3 regions of the Ornithinibacillus salinisoli genome follow, and region 2 is predicted to be linked to each of the others. Evidence: riboswitches for the same ligand, from Rfam matches in the RefSeq annotation. Region 2 holds a riboswitch; each other region holds the start of a gene.

Evidence for each region. Region 2 has a riboswitch for thiamine pyrophosphate ahead of thiT (energy-coupled thiamine transporter ThiT). Riboswitches for the same ligand answer to the same signal wherever they lie in the genome.
Region 1: another riboswitch for thiamine pyrophosphate. It lies ahead of thiW (energy coupling factor transporter S component ThiW); the one in region 2 lies ahead of thiT (energy-coupled thiamine transporter ThiT).
Region 3: another riboswitch for thiamine pyrophosphate. It lies ahead of ACFSTA_RS07135 (YkoF family thiamine/hydroxymethylpyrimidine-binding protein); the one in region 2 lies ahead of thiT (energy-coupled thiamine transporter ThiT).

Annotation. Positions count from the first base shown of each region.
Region 1 is NZ_JBHUMI010000015.1:28,173-34,917, forward strand. It holds gene thiE (thiamine phosphate synthase) at 1-156, opposite strand, end outside; gene thiM (hydroxyethylthiazole kinase) at 160-930, opposite strand; gene thiD (bifunctional hydroxymethylpyrimidine kinase/phosphomethylpyrimidine kinase) at 927-1,733, opposite strand; gene tenA (thiaminase II) at 1,726-2,418, opposite strand; gene thiW (energy coupling factor transporter S component ThiW) at 2,432-2,920, opposite strand; TPP riboswitch at 3,004-3,119, opposite strand; gene ACFSTA_RS09940 (LytTR family transcriptional regulator DNA-binding domain-containing protein) at 3,299-4,339, shown strand; gene ACFSTA_RS09945 (ABC transporter ATP-binding protein) at 4,449-5,297, shown strand; gene ACFSTA_RS09950 (ABC transporter permease) at 5,294-6,001, shown strand; gene ACFSTA_RS09955 (hypothetical protein) at 6,634-6,745, opposite strand, start outside.
Region 2 is NZ_JBHUMI010000009.1:25,530-32,274, forward strand. It holds gene ACFSTA_RS05005 (iron ABC transporter permease) at 1-1,316, shown strand, start outside; gene ACFSTA_RS05010 (YceI family protein) at 1,409-1,945, opposite strand; gene ACFSTA_RS05015 (M3 family oligoendopeptidase) at 2,271-4,061, shown strand; TPP riboswitch at 4,274-4,376, shown strand; gene thiT (energy-coupled thiamine transporter ThiT) at 4,497-5,072, shown strand; gene ACFSTA_RS05025 (hypothetical protein) at 5,187-5,315, shown strand; gene ACFSTA_RS05030 (hypothetical protein) at 5,338-5,805, shown strand; gene ACFSTA_RS05035 (hypothetical protein) at 5,942-6,745, shown strand, end outside.
Region 3 is NZ_JBHUMI010000012.1:7,484-14,228, forward strand. It holds gene ACFSTA_RS07115 (FUSC family protein) at 1-20, opposite strand, end outside; gene ACFSTA_RS07120 (DUF6376 family protein) at 400-780, shown strand; gene ACFSTA_RS07125 (protein kinase domain-containing protein) at 1,061-1,861, opposite strand; gene ACFSTA_RS07130 (flavodoxin family protein) at 1,978-2,523, opposite strand; TPP riboswitch at 2,713-2,816, shown strand; gene ACFSTA_RS07135 (YkoF family thiamine/hydroxymethylpyrimidine-binding protein) at 2,917-3,507, shown strand; gene ACFSTA_RS07140 (ECF transporter S component) at 3,523-4,128, shown strand; gene ACFSTA_RS07145 (ABC transporter ATP-binding protein) at 4,109-5,713, shown strand; gene ACFSTA_RS07150 (energy-coupling factor transporter transmembrane component T family protein) at 5,697-6,476, shown strand; gene sspO (small acid-soluble spore protein O) at 6,543-6,686, opposite strand.

The DNA.
Region 1 (6,745 bases), on a different contig from region 2:
GTCCCCCGCTAACGAACCTATTCCTTTTTCTCGAAATTGGAAGGCTGTGATTCCGGCTTTGGCTGCTGATTCTAATATTGTAACAGGATCTTGTTCACAGTTTTGAGACCCCATAATAAAATATTTTCGAAGTTGCTGTGCAAGCGATATACGCATGTTTTAACTCCTTTCGAGTATTTCTTTATCCATGCTGAGTGCATCGATAAAATGGGGAATAAAGGTTCCAGGTCCACTAACTTCAAATTTTGAAGCGGCATATTCTGCTGCTAATCCATAAAAGGATAGAGCGGTTAGAGCTTGTTCCTCCGTGGTATCATTTGTAGTTAAGCAGGCAGTTAAAATAGAACCTAGTAAACAACCAGCACCAGTTATCTTAGATAATAGTTTGTGACCATAGTAATTATGTGTTAACTTATTTTCTGTGCATATAACATCTGTATTTCCTGTAACTACTGCGGTAGTCTGGTAGATTTGAACAACCGTTGTTGCAACACTTTCTACATCTCCAGCTCCAATAGAATCGACACCTTTTGATCTCCATGGAATTCCTGCCAAATGTGCAAGCTCACTAGCATTACCTTTGATCACTGTAGGCTGTACCTTATCTAAAATCTTTTTAACGACGGATGCGCGATATGGGGTTGCTGATACTCCCACAGGATCGAGTACAACAGGAATTCCTTTATCATTTGCTGTTTTGCCAGCTTGTATCATGGCAGGAACCTCTGAATCTGTTATTGTTCCAATGTTTATCAATACACCATCGGCAACTTGTGCCATGTCCCTAGCTTCTTCCACTGCTTTGGCCATTATGGGACTTCCGCCGAAGGATAGTAGACCATTGGCTGTAAAATTCATTACGACCTGATTTGTTAGGTGATGAATAAGCGGTTGTTTCTCTCTTACTTCTTGTATAATAGATGTCTTCATTGTCTCGCTTCATCCATTCTAGGGGCAAAGTGGTTGGTTGGTCCATTTCCTTTACCCAGGGGTAAGGCATGCTTTATTGCAGCAGTTACATAACGCTTTGCTTTGTCAACTGCTTTAGGTAGTGGTATTCCCTGACTTAAATAGGCAGTAATTGCTGCAGAGTAGGTGCAACCTGTACCGTGTGTGTTCTTTGTATGAATGCGTTCTGACGTAAATGTGTGAATTTTGTTCCCATCGTATAAAATGTCAACTGCTTCTTCACGTAAGTGGCCACCTTTGACTAGGGCAGCACCAGCACCGTGTTTATACACAATTTGGTTCGCTGCATCCTGCATATCAGAAAGGCTTTCGATAGTGTTCCCCGTAATAAATTCGGCTTCTTGAATATTTGGTGTAACAATGGTCGTTAAAGGTAAAAGGTGTTCTCGTAGATAGCTACGAGCATCTACATGAATCAAGGCATCCCCACTCGTTGCAACCATGACTGGATCCATTACATAAGGAGCGTTGATTGTTGTGATTTTTTCTAATATGACCTCCATCATTTCAGTATTGGCAATCATTCCTGTTTTAAAGGCGTGAACTGGTAGATCTGATAAAACAGAATCTAATTGGCTCACGATCATTTCATTCGGTAGATGGAGAATTTCCTGCACACCTGTTGTGTTTTGTGCAACAACGGAAGTGATAACAGACATACCATAGCTCTTTAACTCCTGAAATGTTTTTAAATCAGCGTGAATCCCTGCTCCACCACTGGGATCAGTACCAGCAATAGTAAGCGCACATGAAACGTTATTCATTGGAAGTCACCTTCTCCTTTGATGGCCACTGCTCATAGTTGTACGCCATTTCCCAGAATTGGAGTTCTAATTGACAACTTTTACGGAATGCATCTTTTACGTTTAACTGTTCAACTGGTGATGCATGATCCATATACTTATCCAATAATTCGCACATTTCCCTAGTAGTGTTTTCAACAGATTTGTCTGCATAAAACGTAATCCAAGGATAGAATGGATGTGTATTTGACGGATTGTATTTTTGAATTAACTCTCGACCAATTTCTAAATAGGTCCAAGGACAAGGCAATAGGGCACCTAATATTTCTCCTAAATTCCCCATTTGTGCATGATACATCATATGCTTGATATAATGGTCGGCTGTTGGTGGGAGTGGATGTCCTTGCAGTTCTTCATAGTTCACACCTATATAATCACAAAAATTGCGATGTGGATGAATTTCATCATTTAGAATAAAATCTATCTTTTTATGAAAATAGGCAATCTCCTTTCGATTGGTGGATTTTGCAAGGGCAATACCATAGATCTTCATAAACGCATTTAAATACTCAAAGTCCGCCTTAATATAATGTTCGATCGCTTTATTAGGTACTTCCCCTTTTCCGATACCCTCTACAAACGGATGGGAAAGGATGAATTGAAAAATATCATCATTATCTTTTCTTAATTGATCCGTAAAAGTCATCAATAAAACCTCCTTATGTGTTTTGAATGAGATGTTCTTGTTTTACCCTTGATAGGATAAACCAGCCAATAGCCGCACCAGTAATACTGCTTACGAGAAAAGATGGTAGAAAGGCAAATACGCCAACGGAGCTACCCATTAGGATAATAGCAAAAGGTACGGCAAGGAAGGAGCCGATAATTCCAGTTCCAATTGCTTCACCGATAGCTGCTAATAACGTTTTCCCAAATTTTTGATAGAGATAACCTGCCAATAACGCTCCAATCATACCTCCTGGGAATGCCAATAATGTGCCAAGGCCAAGTAAATTACGTAATAATCCAATCATGAAGGCGATAATGACAGTTGGTCCTGGTCCGAGTGTGACAGCAGCCATTACATTTACAGCATGTTGTACGGGATATGCCTTGGCAACTCCAGCTGGAAACCAAAGTATTTGTGCTCCTAAAGTTCCAATTGCAATAAAAATTGCCATCGTTGTTAATAATCGTGTTCGATTCATGTTTTTCCTCCAGTGTTATAGGGACACCAAAAAAGCCAGATCCAAAAAAAGGACCTGGCTTACATAAGCTGAAATAGAATAGACGTATCGTCCGACTACTTCCCTCCGCTGGTATTAACCAGATCAGGTCCATAAGAGTCAGAAAGTTAGCGTACTTTCCTCTCAGCCCACGAAATTTTGGGCACCCCTAGTAGTAATGTTTCATATATTTTATTTTCAAATTAACCATAACAAAAAAAAACTTAATTGTCATGTGAAATTTGAAAATAAGTAACTAAGACCTATAAACGAAATTATTCTTTTATCTAGGATCTTAATACATAAGCATGTTATAAATAGAGTATCTGATTTTTATTTGGAACGGTAAAGGGTGATTATATGACTGTATTAACCATGGAAAATTTAGAGATGCATCGTAAAGATACCATACTATTTTCAGCGTTTAACTTATCCATAGATCGTAAAGAAATCGTTGCAATCCATTCCAGTTTAAATGTGCGCCAGGCATTAATTAATATATTTTTAGGAAAGCTCGTTCTCGTAAACGGAAAGATCTTAATTGACGGAAAAGAAATTTCGAAAGACAAGGGGTTATATGCTAAGCAAATCGGCATTTGTTTTTTTGAAGAGGGAATGTATGAGCGATTGACTGTACTAGATCATTTTAAGTTTTATAAGCAGATTTTTGAATTTGATCAAACGTTTGATCAAATTTTACATATAACACAATTGGATGAATTGAAATACAAAAAAATTAAGAATCTAACATATTCACAACAGAAGAGGGTGCAATATGCACGAGTACTCCTTCAAAACCCATCTCTATTTATTTTTGAGGAACCAGATTTAAATGTTGATGTTGAGACAAAAAAGATATTTATAAACATAACGAAAAAACTGCAACAGGAAGGTAAAAGTATCTTAGTATTAACTGGAAATATTGAAAGTGCAATTACAATGGCCGATCGGGTGTATCGTCTACATGAAGAGGGATTACAGCCTTATGAAATGGGAAATGAAGTGATTGGTGAAGAACAAGAGGGAGATTCTGTTATGGAAGAAAATGAATCCATAGCATTTCAGTTTAATAAAATCCCTACAAAAATAAAGGATAAAATAGTTTTATTTGATCCACCTGAAATTGATTATATTGAGAGTAATGAAGGGCAGTCTAATGTCTATATCAAAGGGGAAGCTTTTCCAAGTATGTTTACTTTAAATGAGTTGGAAGAGCGTTTAAAGCATTATGGATTTTTTAGATGTCATCGCTCATATATTGTGAATTTACAAAAGGTACGTGAAGTTATTACCTGGACAAAAAATAGTTACAGTTTGATACTAGATGATAAAGCAAAATCTTCTATTCCGTTATCAAAGACAAAAATGTCTCAACTAAGGGAAATGTTAGGACTAAAATAGATCCATTCAACCCCAAAATTACTCTTTTCACAGTAAATATAATGATATTATCCGTGTTTTCCTCTATTCTATGAACAACAAACAAAATGTAACCAGGGGGATATGAACTGTGGGTAATGTAATTGAAGTAAGAGCGTTAGCCAAAATTTTTGGCGACCAATCCGCTTTGGAAAATGTTAATTTTCAAGTGGAAAAAGGGGAAACATTTGGCTTTCTTGGACCAAGTGGTTCTGGGAAGACAACAACAATAAAAATTTTAACCGGGCAATTGCGTCCAACATCTGGTGAAGCACAAGTATTTGGTCTTTCTAGTTCCTCATTGAAAAATAGAGAGTATCGCAAGAAAATTGGTGTGCTAACGGATAATAGTGGGTTATACAATAGGTTATCTATTTTTGATAACTTAAAGCTATTTTGTGACCTATATAATGTTCCAGTAAAGCGAATCGATGAGGTGCTGGGCTTAGTAAATTTAACGGATGATAAGAAGAAAATAGTAGCGAAATTATCCAAGGGGATGCTACAACGCGTATTATTAGCACGTACATTATTGCATGAACCAGAATTACTATTTTTAGATGAGCCAACATCAGCGCTTGACCCAGCTAATTCAAAACAAATTCATGATGGCTTACGACGTTTAAATGAAAAAGGAACTACGATATTCTTAACTACTCACGATATGTCTGAAGCGGAGACATTATGTGATCGTGTAGCCTTTTTAAATAAAGGTAAAATACAATTACTTGATGAACCTAAGAAACTAAGAAGACAATATTCGGATTCGTCAATTACTCTTGAGTTAAAGGATGGTAGAGAGATTGTACTACCAGGAGGCGTGCAAGGTGCTGAAGCAATTTATAAGTATTTATCTGCAGATCAAGTGGTTTCCATTCATTCGAATGAACCAACATTAGGGGATATTTTTGTGGACATCACGGGGAGGGAGTTAGTATGACTTTATCAATGAAGCGTATTTATGCCATTTTTCAAAAGGATATTAAAGACTTATCGAAAAACATGTTTGTTAGTTCTATTATTGTATTGCCTTTATTGATGGCATTTATGTATAGCAGAATGGGTGTTAACATAGAGTTACATTATCTGATAATTAATTTAACGTTAGCTTCTGTGACGTTATTTATCCAATGTGCTGTCATTGCAGAGGAAAAGGAAAAACATACGTTACGTGGGTTAATGCTATCACCAGCTACATTACCAGAAATATTAACAGGTAAGAGTCTAGTTACATTAATTTTAACCTTAGTAACAATTGTTGTTTGTACAAAGATCACCGGCTATGACCCGGCTAATTTACTACTAGTTTTTATTGCCATTTTTATTTCGAGTTTATTTTACCTTGCTCTAGGGACACTGTTAGGACTAGTGACGAAAACAGTAGTTGAAGCTTCTGTGGTAATTTTACCTTTTATGTTTTTATTTGGTTTTGGTTCTATGTTACAACCGTTAATTGATGAATATCCGCTTTTGGTGTTTGTAGATTACTTACCAAACACACAGTTAGTGGAATTTGCTTATAAAGTAGAAGAAGGATTAGCATTTGGGAATCTTTGGAGCCATTTAACTATCATCCTAGCTTGGGGTGTTGTTTCAGCAATATTAACATTCTTTGTTTATCGTAAGCGAGAGATGGATGAATAATATAGGGTTGATTCGTATAGTTTGTTGCTAAATTTATATAGACTGCGAAGCAATTTAATATGAAAAACGTGGTGAAATTTAAGATTAAATATACTGCACCAAATCTCGCTCCAGAAATACACTTCGCTTTCCGCGGGCGGCTGGTGAGCCTCCTCGAACTCCGTTCTGCGGGGTCTCACCTATGCCTTTCCTCCCGCAGGAGTCTACGTGTATTTCTTCCGCTAGAATAGTGGATTACAACTTCATGACATGTATTGGATAGAAGAGCCTCACTGAATGTTGATAGCATGGGTTACTACCACTCCATAACCAGATTACTACCCATCAGCGTAGGCAGAATACGTAGACTCCTGCGGGAACAGCACGTGTCCGAAGACCCCGCAAGAAGTGGTTTTCTTCTGAGGAGGCTGAGGCCGTGCCCGCGGAAAGCGAAGTATTCTGCCGGAGCGGTTGTATAGCAATCCCTTCGAAATGTGTGAAAGAAAGTAAATCCAAGCGAAAGTTACTGCACATTTTACATCAATTACGAATAAATTTCATACTTGGAAAAAACGAAAAAGCAACAATTTTACAGAAAACAGTTACAATAAAAAAGTGAGATCATGGATTGTCCTTGATCTCACCTTTTTTTATTAGTTTAAAATAGAGCGTAATTTGTTTGTGGAGTTAGGTGTTGTAACATAAGTGGAAACTTCATCATCCACCATATATCTGAATGTACTTGTCTCTCCTTCTTTTCCTAGC
Region 2 (6,745 bases):
GTATAAAATTTATTTCGGTTATCATTGCAGTTCTTCTAACATCAGTAACAGTTAGTGTTGTCGGTCCAATTGGTTTTGTTGGATTAGTAGCACCACATTTAATTAAGTTAATTGGCTATCGAAAACATTTTCCATTACTTATTGCTTCATTTATATGGGGGGCAAATGTACTATTACTAGCTGATATTTTAGCAAGGGTAATTGATCCATCTTTCTCTGAACTTCCAGTTGGTGCAATTACTGCATTAATTGGGGCACCATGGTTAATTTATTTGGTACTTCGGATGAAGAAAAATAAATATGGATCCGAAAACTCTTCCATTATTGCAGGTAGAACAACAATGAGACTTCCACTTAAAATTGTTGTTCCCGTGCTATGTGTAATTATCATATGTACCTTATTTATTAGCTTAGCTTCGGGAAATTATGGGTTTGAACCGATACTCACATTCCAAGCGTTGTTTGGCGATAATGAGTTTATGAAAAACGTGATATTAAATCTTCGCTTGCCCCGTGCCTTAGTAGCGTTATTAAGTGGTATGATATTAGCGGTTAGTGGTTTAATCTTTCAAGGTGTACTTCGAAATCCATTGGCTGATCCGTCTGTAATCGGAATAACATCTGGAGCAGGTGTTGGTGCACTATTAACGATGTATGTGTTTGGGATTTCAGCAATATGGATTCCTGTTGGAGCAATGATTGGATCTTTTGTATTCTTTCTAATCGTAATGATACTGGCGATTCGTGCTTCTTTCCAACCGGCAATATTAGCGTTGCTTGGGATCGGTATATCCGCATTTGGTTCAGCAGTTATTCAAATATTAGTTGTCCAAGCAGATATGGGTGTAGCGTCTGCATTAACTTGGCTATCGGGAACCACCTATGCAAGAGGATGGTCTGAGCTAGTTCAATATTTAATTTGGCCAGTTTTGATCCTCATCCCAATACTACTCATGCGAATTCGTAAGTTAGACACCTTGTCATTAGGAGATGAAACTGCTACAGGGCTCGGACTGTCTGTGATGACTACAAGATTTCAATTAGCATTACTGGCAACATTACTGGCTGCTTTCAGTGTTGCGGCAGTTGGTGCTATTGGATTTGTTGGACTAATTGCTCCACATTTTGCAAGGCTATTGGTAGGGCCATCAAACCAACGACTACTGCCAGTTACGATGTTAATTGGAGGAGTTCTGCTTATGGTAGCGGATGTTTTTAGCCGAACATTACTAGCTCCGAATGAGATTCCTTCTGGGATATTAGTTGCTATCATAGGTGCACCATACTTTTTATGGTTAATGAAACGAAGTGGTTAGTAGGTTGAAACAATTATTTTGTTATGAGGAAAATAAAAAGATTAAGAGTTAACTAACAAGTAAAAGGGCGCAATTAATTGCGCCCTGTCGTTTTATGCTTGTTTATGTGCTTCAATTTCGAAGTTGATTTTCACTTCTTCTCCAACAAGTACGCCACCAGTTTCAACTGCAACGTTCCATGTAAGTCCAAAGTCTTTACGATTAATTGTAGCTTCTCCACTGAATCCAGCTACTTCATTTCCACTCATTGGATCTTTACTAACACCTTCCAACGTAACATTTACAGTTACTGGTTTCGTTGTACCATGTATAGTTAAATCACCATTAAGGTCAAAATTGTTATCAGATATTTTCTTAATATCTGTTGCAACGAATGTCATCTTAGGATGATTTTCAACATCGAAAAAGTCACCTGATTTTAAGTGATTGTCCCGATCTTCATTGCGAGTGTTAATACTATCAAGATCTACAGATACTTCCACTTTCGAGTCTGTCAAATCAGCAAGATCTGCTTCGATAACTGCATCAAAGTTCTCAAAAGTACCTTTCACTTTTGAAATCATCATATGTTTTACAGAAAAACCTAATTCACTATGGGCTGCATCTACATTCCATACGGTCTTAGCCATCAATATCCCTCCAAATATAATTATTAATGAGTAACTTACTTTATGTTACTAAGTATATATTTATAATTAAAGTTAGTCAAGTGAGAAATTCGTAAAAATTGACTTTTCTCACTTATTCTATTGTTATATATATAAACTGTGACATAAGTGTTATTCCTGATAAAAGGCATAAAAATTAGTACATGATTTATTGTATGGCAATCATAGAATTATTGGTAAAAATTAGTAAAAAAATATTTCGCTTTTCTAAATATATGTAGTGAAAAATATTTAAGTTATTGTTATTATAGAAAATATACTGATTTTTTTATAAAGGAGAGGTAACATGCAAAGCACGAAAGAATATAGTCAAACATGGGATTTAGATGTGATTTTCCCTGGTGGAAGTGAATCAAAAGAATTTCAAACATATCTTCATACTGTTCAAGACGAAATTAGTAAACTTGAATCTTCTGTGGAAGATTTTGATCCAAAAGACAGTCTTACAAGTGCTACTAAACTTGTAGATATCACGAATAGTTTAGAAAGCACGATGAAAAAACTACGTGAATCTTTTGCTTTTATAAGTTGCTTAAGTGCACAAAATGTAAAGGATTCACATGCCAATCTGCTAGTTGGTAAACGAAGTGCATTAAAAGCTGAAATGGATGCTGTTAAAACGGTATTCGACCAAAAACTTGTAGCAGTTGATGATGAATCATGGAACAATTTAGTTTCTGATGAGCGTCTTCAAAATCTCTCTTTTGTTTTAAGTGAAACGAGAAATAAAGCAAAAGAATTGCTTTCAGAAGATCAAGAAGTGTTAATTAATGACTTAGCTGTAGATGGATACCATGCTTGGGGACAAATGTATGATGCAATTGTTGGGAATATGAATGTTGAAATAGAAGAGGACGGAGAAGTTATATCCTATTCTGTTGGACAAGCGGCCAATAAATTAAGTAATCCGGATCGTGAAGTTCGTAAACACGTTTTCGAGCAAATGGGTAAAGCATGGTCGGATCATGCAGATTTATTTGGTCAAACACTGAACCACTTATCCGGATTCCGTTTGCAAAAATATAAACATCGTGGCTGGGATAACGTTCTTAAAGAACCACTAGCTATTAATCGTATGGAAGAAGATACATTAAATGCAATGTGGACAGCTATTTCAAATAATAAGCAGCATTTCGTGAAGTTTTTGAATAAAAAAGCGGAACTATTGGGATTAGATAAATTAAGTATGTATGATATTGGTGCTCCAATTTCTAAATCAGTAAAGAAATCTAGCTATTCAGAAGGAGCTAACTTTATTGTTAAGCATTTCCGTGAATTTAGTCCGAAAATGGCTGAATTTGCTGAAATGGCGTTTGATAAGCGTTGGATCGAGGCAGAGGATCGTGCTGGTAAACGTCCGGGAGGATTCTGTACAAGTTTCCCGGATAGTGAACAAACTCGTGTGTTTATGACGTATTCAGGTACGACATCTAATATTTCAACGCTTGCACATGAATTAGGACATGCATACCATCAACATGTCATGAATGATGTACATGGTTTAAACCAAGGGTATGCGATGAATGTTGCGGAAACCGCTTCAACATTTGCCGAAATGATCGTTGCAGATGCAGCGGCAAAGAGTGCACAAAATAAAGAAGAAAAACAAGCATTGCTTGAGGATAAAATCCAACGTAGTGTCGCTTTCTTTATGAACATCCATGCACGTTTCTTGTTCGAAACTCGTTTCTATGAAGAGCGAAAACAAGGATTAGTATCTGTAGATCGTTTAAATGAACTAATGGTTGAGGCACAGAAAGAAGCATATAGTGATTCACTAGAAGAATATGATCCAAATTTCTGGGCATCTAAACTCCATTTCCATATTACAGGTACACCGTTTTACAACTTCCCATATACATTTGGTTACTTGTTTAGCCTCGGTATATACGCATATGCTGTGGAAAAAGGTGGTAGCTTTGAAGAAGACTACATTGCATTATTACGTGATACGGGTAGTATGAAGGTAGAAGACTTAGCAAAGAAACATTTAAACGTCGACTTAACAAAACCAGACTTCTGGGAAAATGCAATTGCATTATGTGTAAAAGATGTTGAAGAGTTTGTAGCATTATAATTTTAAACGATGGCAACCCAATTTCGGTGGTGAAATTGGGTTGTTTTTTTTATGTAATGACAGGAAATGTTATGTGGTTGAAAGGCGATGTTCTAATTTGAAATCACGAAATTCAGGTGTAGCATTTGATATCTATCCTGTATTGTTCTAATATCTTCATTGTAAAAATCTGAAAAGTACGTTACAATACTTGTAGCAAAAAAAGTGAATTTAAAGCCTACAGGGGGAGCCGAATGGCTGAGAGTGAACATTTATTGTTCAGACCCTTTGAACCTGTTAGTTAGTACTAGCGTAGGGATGGTGGCTTTTTTGATGGATTAAAAGCAATGTGAGCGGAATTCCCCATCAGGAAGCTTCCCCTTGGCATTGCTTTTTTTGTGTGTTTAAAAATCTGTTTAATAGATTTTTAGATTACATGAAGGGGAGGAATTAATTATGAATACTAATAAGAAAACATTATTTTTAGTTGAGGTAGCTATTTTTACTGCATTAGCTTTTTTACTGGATATTATTCCGTTTTTGTCATTTAAAGTATGGCCAAATGGAGGATCTGTTTCCTTTGCAATGATTCCAGTGTTTATTGTTGCATTTCGCTGGGGGATTAAGGGGGGATTGCTTTCTGGGTTATTATGGGGATTATTGCAATTGACTATAGAACCGTCGATTATTCACCCATTACAAGGATTTATTGAATATGGATTCGCATTTACTGTATTAGGTTTAGCTGGAATATTTGCAAAACCAGTTCAAAAATCCATGAAGGACGGCGTAATTGTTAAACGATTAATGTATATCATGTTTGGTGTGTTGATTGGAACCTTTTTACGATTTCTAGCACACTTTTATGCAGGAATAGTGTTTTGGGATCATTATGCACCAGAAGGTCAAGAGGTTTGGATTTATTCTCTAGTATATAATGGTTCATACATGCTTCCGTCATTTATCCTATGTACGATTGTGGTATTTTTCTTATTTATTAAACAACCAAAGACACTTTTGCAAACCACGTAACATAGTCTTATTCTCCGCTCACAGAAGGATAGCCTCATAATGGGGTTATCCTTTTTATATAGTATAATATAATACAGAATTTTCGTGATTTATAAAAATTGAAAAGGTGGTTAAATGCGTGAATTAATTGGAACATGTGAATCTTGTGGAAGAGAAGTATATTGTGACAATGGATTCTTTGATGGGGTACATGATGAAGGAACGTTATTGTGTCATCAATGTAATGAGGGAAGAGAAGACTAGATGATGAACTAGGAGGGAAATATTGAGTAAGAAAAAAACTGTATTTAGTTTAATAGGTAGTATTGCATTCGTGTTGATAACTTCAATAGTCATGGGAGATAAGAATAAAGAAATAAAAGTACATGATTATACGTACGTTGGAGAGAGTAAGCATTGGCGTGGTGAATATTACCTTCGAGGGGAAGAAATCTTTTATGAAGAAGATGGTGTTTTCAGGGCAGGAAGCTGGCATAATGATCAACATCGAATTATTTATAGAGGTAAAGTAAGCGAATTGAAATCCCTGGAGCATTTAGAAGTGACCTTTCGTACTTCAACACGAAAGAGTAAAACTAGTAGAACATTTAGTAAACCACCAAAAGATATATTCTTTGAACTTGGAAGTGGGGGAGGTAACGGGAATTTTGTCAACTTAAAAGACCCCATCGAAGTTGAAGTGATTTGGGATGGTCAATTAGAAACCTTTATGTTATATCGAGATGATTTATAACTACCAAAGTCTAAATTACAGCATACAACTGTAAATTAGACTTTTTTATTTTTATGTAACTTCCATATATTCCTTTCACCGCTACACATCGTGATGCATAGGCTATAGCACAGTTAATAACGAAAGGAAGATACATGTGGAACTAACGTTATCGCATTTGTTATATGGTTTGTTCACGCTTATAATTATCGGTACGATGATTTTTCGTAAAGGTGTAGTTCTACCAACTTTATTAGGAACCTTCGTCATTGCCTTAGTATTTAAAGGTAGTTTGGTGGATGGATTTACAGCAATATTTAAAGCAAATTTAGTAGCAGCACAAGAGCTTTTTAGTATCTTTTTAATCATTACGTTTATGTTGGCGTTGCTTAATTCCCTAAAGGATCTAGGAGCAGATGTAAGGATGATACAACCGATTCAAAAGATGATGGTCAATGGGCATATATCGTTCTTCGTGCTTATTGGAGTGACCTATGTAATATCCTTATTTTTCTGGCCAACTCCAGCAGTTCCTTTAATTTGTGCACTACTTGTACCTGCCGCCATACGAGCTGGGTTACCAGCCATGACAGCAGCTGTAGCAATAGCGCTTGCAGGGCAAGGTATGGCTCTTTCTTCTGATTATATTGTACAGGTAGCACCAAGCTTGTCAGCATCAGCAGCAGGTATCGATGCAGGGATAATCGCAGATCGAGCGATCGTGCTCTCACTTATAGCTGGTGGAGTCGCGATTTTATTAGCTTATTTTCTGTATCGCAAAACAATTCGCTCGCAGAATGACCCAAGAAATGAATTAGAATTACAGGCGATACAAACACAAGAAAAATCCACAAATAAAGCGAAAACAGAAAACCTTACGACGTGGAGCAAAATATTTGCTGTATTAGTTCCACTATCACTCTTAGCAGTTGTCGTGTACATGATGTATAACAAACTCTAT
Region 3 (6,745 bases), on a different contig from region 2:
GGGCCAATATTAAACTCCATTTCTCGCACCTCTTAATTCGGTGCCTGTCACCGACATAATTCGACAGGTGACAGGCACCGACAATTGTAGATAGAACTATTATAGTGATTTCCTTGATTCTTTTCAACAGAATCTTTTGTTGTTACACTTGTTACTGAAACTATATTTGTTTCTGCGTACAAAAATTACTAGTATTTTTTTCGATGTTTTCAAAAGTAAAATTGAACCTTTTACACAAAGTTAGTTCCAGGGTGATTTTTAAGCTTCTTATGCTATAATTATGGGAACAAAATTTAAAATCAACATCATTATCATAATCTGTATGTAGCGAGGTGAAGTAAACTGAAAAAAATATTTTATAGTTTAGTTATTTTTCTGTTTTTTATTTCCGGATGTTCCATATTAGAGGAAACAAATAATACATTAAACTATGTTACAGAAACCACAGAATATTTTAATGAACTAAATAATTTTGCGGAAGAAACGTCTACACTTATTAGCGGAAAAAGCACAAATAATGAACTTCAAACCGAACTAGAGTCTAAGTTAACTTCATTAGAAGAAACAATCAAGGAATATAACACTATTGAAGTTCCATCAATTGCTGAGGGAATTCACCAGGATATTACAAATAAAAACGAACAGCTTATAGAAATCATTAATGAAACACAGCAGAATGGTGAAGTAGCTATCGATCAATTTAAGGAATCGGAAATTTACCAAACGATAGAGAATTTAACAAGCTTAAAGGATCAACTAGAGCAATTAGGAGTTGAATAACGGTTTATTTGTATATATTAAGGAAAAATATGGTAATTAACAGTTACCCGAAGAAAGGTTGGTAGTTATGTTTAAAAAGATTATGAAACAGATTAAACACTTATCACAAGATAGTAGCCACCGAAGACATCGTCACTATCACAAGGGAAATAGTAGTCATAGAAAATCCAGTTTCCACAATGGTAGTAGCAATAGTGACAGAAGGTATAAACAAAACCCTATGAGCGGAAGTAAACGGTATAAGCGTAAAGGCTGGGGAAGTAGTAGTTAATATCTCAGGCTAACTACTACTAATCGCCTTTAACGCTTCTTGTATATCCGCTTTAATTTCGTCTGAAGTTGAATATTTTTCGTTTAAACCAAGCAAACGTTTCAATAAATATACAGTTTCATTTTCTAATGAAAGTTCTTCTGTCCATGGAAGAGCTTTTTTATTTTCTTTTGTATATGTTGTGTAAAGTAAATAAAGTAAGATATCTCCCAAATCAAAAAAGTCCTGTTGTTTTAATGTCATAGAATTACCATGTGTTATTTTCCTTGATTGCCTTTTATCAGGATCAGACTTTACTAATCCAAAATCAATCAGATGTGGTCTGGCTTCTTTCATCACAATATTTGGTAACCGTAGGTCCAAATGGTACATATCGCTTTGATGAAGTTCATCAACCAGCTCTAGTATTTTAAGTATTAATAGTAATGACTGTTTTTCATTATAAGATATATTTTGATTAAAAATTTGATCGTTTAGATTAAATCCATCAATGAATTCCATGACATAAAAACGGTTGTTATTAATTAAAAAGGAATCATAAACCTTTGGCATTCTATTATGGTTTAAAGTCCGCATGACTGAAATTTCTTGTTCAAACAATTCGATCTCTTTTTTATTCCGACTTTTACTTGGACGTAGCTGTTTAATAACTTTATTATCATTTTCAATCAAATCTTTACAATGGTAAACCATACCATAGCTACCAGTTCCAATTAATTCTAATACTCTATACCTTCCCTCAATAATTTCATCTTTCTTAAACGGCCTATCTTTAATGAACTGATAAACTTTGCGAATGGAGCGAATTATTGAAAATCACCTCTTTTCAATCTTTTAACCGTAACAATTTCGTAGCTTGTCACAAGGTGCCTGGCACCGACAAAATTCGACAGGTGACAGGCACCTTTTATTCCTTCCCATTCTTTTTATTTCGTTTTCAATTGGTCGTTCCAGAGTTTGGCTTTTGCTATTGCTTCTGTATCTGTCAAAATATCTTCTGGTTTATTGCCATTACCGATTATATAATCCACAAATTCCATGCCAACATATTCAAATATATAATTAAATTGTTGGATTAATGGTAATGCTGCAATTTTAGGATCGGGTTTATTTCCGGCAACAATAACATATGCTTTTTTCTTACGCATTTCTTCTTTAAAGTCAAATCGATGATCCCTCATATACTGACTCCATCGATCAAAGAAAATTTTCATCTGTCCAGACATACCAAACCAGTACGAAGGCGTAGCAAATACAATCGTGTCATGCTTTAGAAATTCGAAAAATAATTCTTCATAATCATCTTCTACATAACTGAATCCCTCATCGGTATGACGCTCATCAACAATAGGATCTATTTTTTTATCCAATAAATATATAGTTTGATGGTTAACGCCATCCAAAACCTTATTCGTTAAGTACTCCGTATTTCCATTCCTTCTTGAACTTCCAAGCAATGCCATAATACGCATAAACGATAACCCCTCTCTAAACTAAACTCATAAAATCTAGCATATTATGATGATATTGTGTCATAACCATAGTGTATAACACCGATTTCCATTCGTAAAATTGCTTGATTGCCCTTCGACAAAATTCGACGGGTGACAGGCACCGAGATTTCTGTTATTCTTATGGTGTAACTTTAAAACTGTATATCGGTAGGACACTAGGGGAGCTACGATTTGGTGGCTGAGAAGGCTATGCCTGACCCTTAATACCCGATCTAGATAATACTAGCGTGGGGAAGTGTGGTTCGCTGTATGACTATGATATTGGTTATCTGTGTTTACATACGTGCAAACTGCATTCCCACGGGAGTGCAGTTTTTTTGTTATACAAAAAAACATCAAGGAGGAAATATTATGAATAATTATTGTGGAACAAGTCGAATCGCGGGGTGCCAATTTACTCTTTATCCCATGAGCGACAAATTTGTTGACATCATCTTAACAGCCTTAGATGAGGTTGATACATCAAAAGTATGGAAGGACACAGATGATGTCAGCACATGTATTCGCGGGAAAATGGTACATATTTTTGATGTTACAAAGGCTATTTTCCTACATGCAGCAAAAACTGGTGAACACGTAGCTATGAGTGGAACATTTTCAATTGGTTGCCCAGGAGATACGGATGCAGATGTTTATATGGATGAAACAGATCATCCATTGAACGAAAAAAAGTCTTCCAACCTTACCCAGCAGGCTGGATGTAAATTTGCTCTCTACCCTATGGGAAGAGAAGATTATATGGATGCTATTTACGAACAAATTGACCTGTCCAAAAGTCGTGGTGTTCAAGTAAGTCATTCCCATTACGCCACAAGACTGGATGGTGACGTTCAACATATTTTCCAAGCCTTGCACGAGTCGTTTGCAAGTGTTCAAGAGGTCGTATCACATGTGACTATGACGTTTACAATTTCAGCAAACAGTCCATCAAATAAAAAATAAGGAGATGATCAGTCTATGGTTAAGCAATGGAAATTAAAAGAAATCGTATTAATGTCTATATTAGGTGTTGTATTTGCGGGGATTTATTTACTATTTTTCTTTATCGGGCAAGGCATTCGTAATGTTCTTACCCCATTCGGCCTAGCTCCATTTGGATACGAAATCATTTTCGGTATTTGGTTCATCGTATCTATCATAGCAGCTTATATTATTCGTAAACCAGGTGTAGCATTTACCGCGGAAGTTATTGCAGCAGCTGTGCAAGTATTAATGGGCTCTCCTGCAGGACCTGCGTTAATTATTACAGGAATTATTCAAGGTGCAGGAGCAGAACTAGTTTTTGCTGCAACGAAATGGAAAAATTATCGTTTAATCACTCTCATGTTAGCAGGAATGTCAGCAGCATTTTTCAGCTTTTTATGGCATCTATATTCATCAGGAAATATAGCCTTAGCTCCAACGATTATCTTTGCAACCTTTATTGTTCGTCTGATCAGTGGTGCATTACTTGCTGGCGTACTAGGTAAATGGATTAGTGAACAGTTAGCCAAAACAGGAGTACTTCGTGGTTATGCCTTAGGAAAGGAGCTGCAAGAGAAGCGTGAGAAGAATACCGCTTAATCGGTCTGAAAAGCCATTACTACACGTTGACCAGTTTGCTTTTGCCTATGAAAATGTAAAAGAAAAACCTGTACTAAACAATATAAGTTTTACGTTATATGAAAACGAAGTGACCTTACTAATGGGCGCTAGTGGTTCTGGTAAAAGTACCATCTCACTATGTTTAAACGGACTATATCCAGAAGCAGTTGAAGGGTTTACCAAAGGAAATATATATTTTGAAGGAATAAATATAAGCGAATTTTCAAAAGGAGAACTCAATCAACAAGTGGGAATCGTATTTCAAGACCCTGAGAGTCAGTTCTGTATGATTACCGTTGAAGATGAACTCGCCTTTACCTTAGAAAATATAAACATCCCTGCATCTGAAATGCCACAACGAATCTCGGAGGTACTTCAAGCAGTTGGAATGGAATCATTTGGTAAGGAAAAGTTCCATCAACTTTCTGGTGGACAAAAACAAAAAATCGCCTTAGCAGCGGTATTGCTTCTTGAACCAAAGCTACTCATTCTCGATGAACCAACAGCAAATCTAGACCCTGTTTCCAGTATGGAATTTATCCAATTAATCCATCGAATAAAACAAGAACGTGGATTGTCCGTATTCATCATCGAGCACCAAGCTGATGATTGGATGGATATGATAAACCGTGTCATGATACTTGGACACGATGGAAATATTGTCGCTGATGATCAGCGTGACGTAATTTTTAAGGATAAAAAGCAATTATTAGAAAGAGAAGGCATTTTTCTTCCAAGGTCACATCACGAATCGTTTTGGGATGTCAACACCGGGTCCACCACCTTCTCTAACCAAGAAGTATGTTTATCGGTTCAAAATGTAACCTTCAAACGCAAGAAAAATGTTATTCTTGAAGGTATTAATTTAACCATACAATCAGGGGAATTCATGGCGATCATTGGAGAAAACGGTGCAGGGAAATCAACACTTTTACAGTTAATCGCCGGGCTGTTAAAAGCGGAACAAGGTAAAATCGAGTTATTTGGAAAACCTATTTCGAAGTGGAAGGAAAACTACCTAAGGAAACGAATTGGTTATGTTTTTCAAAATCCAGAGCACCAGTTTATTACAGACACCGTTTACGATGAAATTACTTTTGGCTATCAATTAAACGGATATGCTCAAATGGATATGGATGAAAAAGCACTTCATCTACTGAAACAATTCCAACTGGAGAATCAAAAATTCAGCAATCCTTTTTCATTAAGTGGTGGACAAAAAAGAAGACTTAGTGTAGCGACAATGCTTGATGAAACGCCAGATATTTTATTGTTTGACGAACCAACATTTGGTCAAGATGCCCAGTCAACGAAAGAGCTAATGCGTATGATCAAGGAGCTACAATCAAGCGGAACCGCTGTTGTGTTTGTTACCCATAATATGGATCTCGTTGATGCGTACTGTGAGCGAGTCATCGTGATGTTAGATAAAAAAATAGGTTTTTCTGGATCACCACAGGAGCTTTGGAGACAGGAAAAGATACTGGAAAAGTCACGATTACGCTTACCATATCGTATACGCCATAAAGTGGGAAAAGGAGAAAAATATGATTTCGTCCATTAATCCTTCGATAAAAGCATTCGCTATTTTAATTCCGGGCATATTACTAAGTCTTACATTCGATATATTTACGCCACTTGTATATTTAATATTTACTATTGCCGTTACATTTTTATTTACAGAAATCCCCTTTAAAAAGTGGATAAAAATATACGCTCCGTTTATTTTCGTTGCACTTGGGTTTGCTTGGATGACAACCCTTTATGCAAGTGAAAATTTTTCCGGAGGAGATGTCCTTTTCAAAATTTGGATGTTTGAAGTGACAACTGGTAACATGATGGTTGGAATTAGCCTAGCACTTCGATCACTTTGTTTCGTTGCCCTATCCCTATTATTTATTCTTACGACCGATTCTACTAAATTTATGTTAAGCCTAATGCAGCAGTGTAAGCTTCCACCTAAAATTACGTATGGTGTTTTGGCTGGGTATCGATTTTTACCAACCTTCCAAAACGAAATGCAAATATTAAGGCAAGCACACCGGATACGAGGTGTTGGTAGGTCTCGTGGAGTGGAGGATAAGTTAGGTCAATTTAAACGTTATTCCATTCCGTTACTTGCAAACGGAATACGAAAAGCAGAACGAGTAGCAATTGCGATGGAGTCCAAAGGTTTTACGGGTACTACTGACCGTACACATTACCATAAAATGACCGTAAAAAAACGGGATTGGATCTTTTTCACCGTAATGATTGGAACCCTTTTTATTGTTGGCGGAATATCCTATGCCCTCGGATATTTAAATATTTTCGGCACAAAGATGTAATAGTAACTTCTAGATAAGGTGCCTGTCACTTGTAAAAATTTTACAAGTGACAGGCACCTCTAAATTTTATTGCCGTTTTTTCTTTTTTTTATTATTGTGTTTTTCATTTTCTGTTAGGGGTTCGTTGGCAAATTCGTGATCAAATTGGCGTGATAAATTCTTTCTTACTTTTTGTTCATCACTAAAGCTATTATCTTTCTGTTTACTCATTTCGCAACACCTCCAAATATTATTGTTGCTCTTTATCCAAGTAGTATGTACGAGTCACC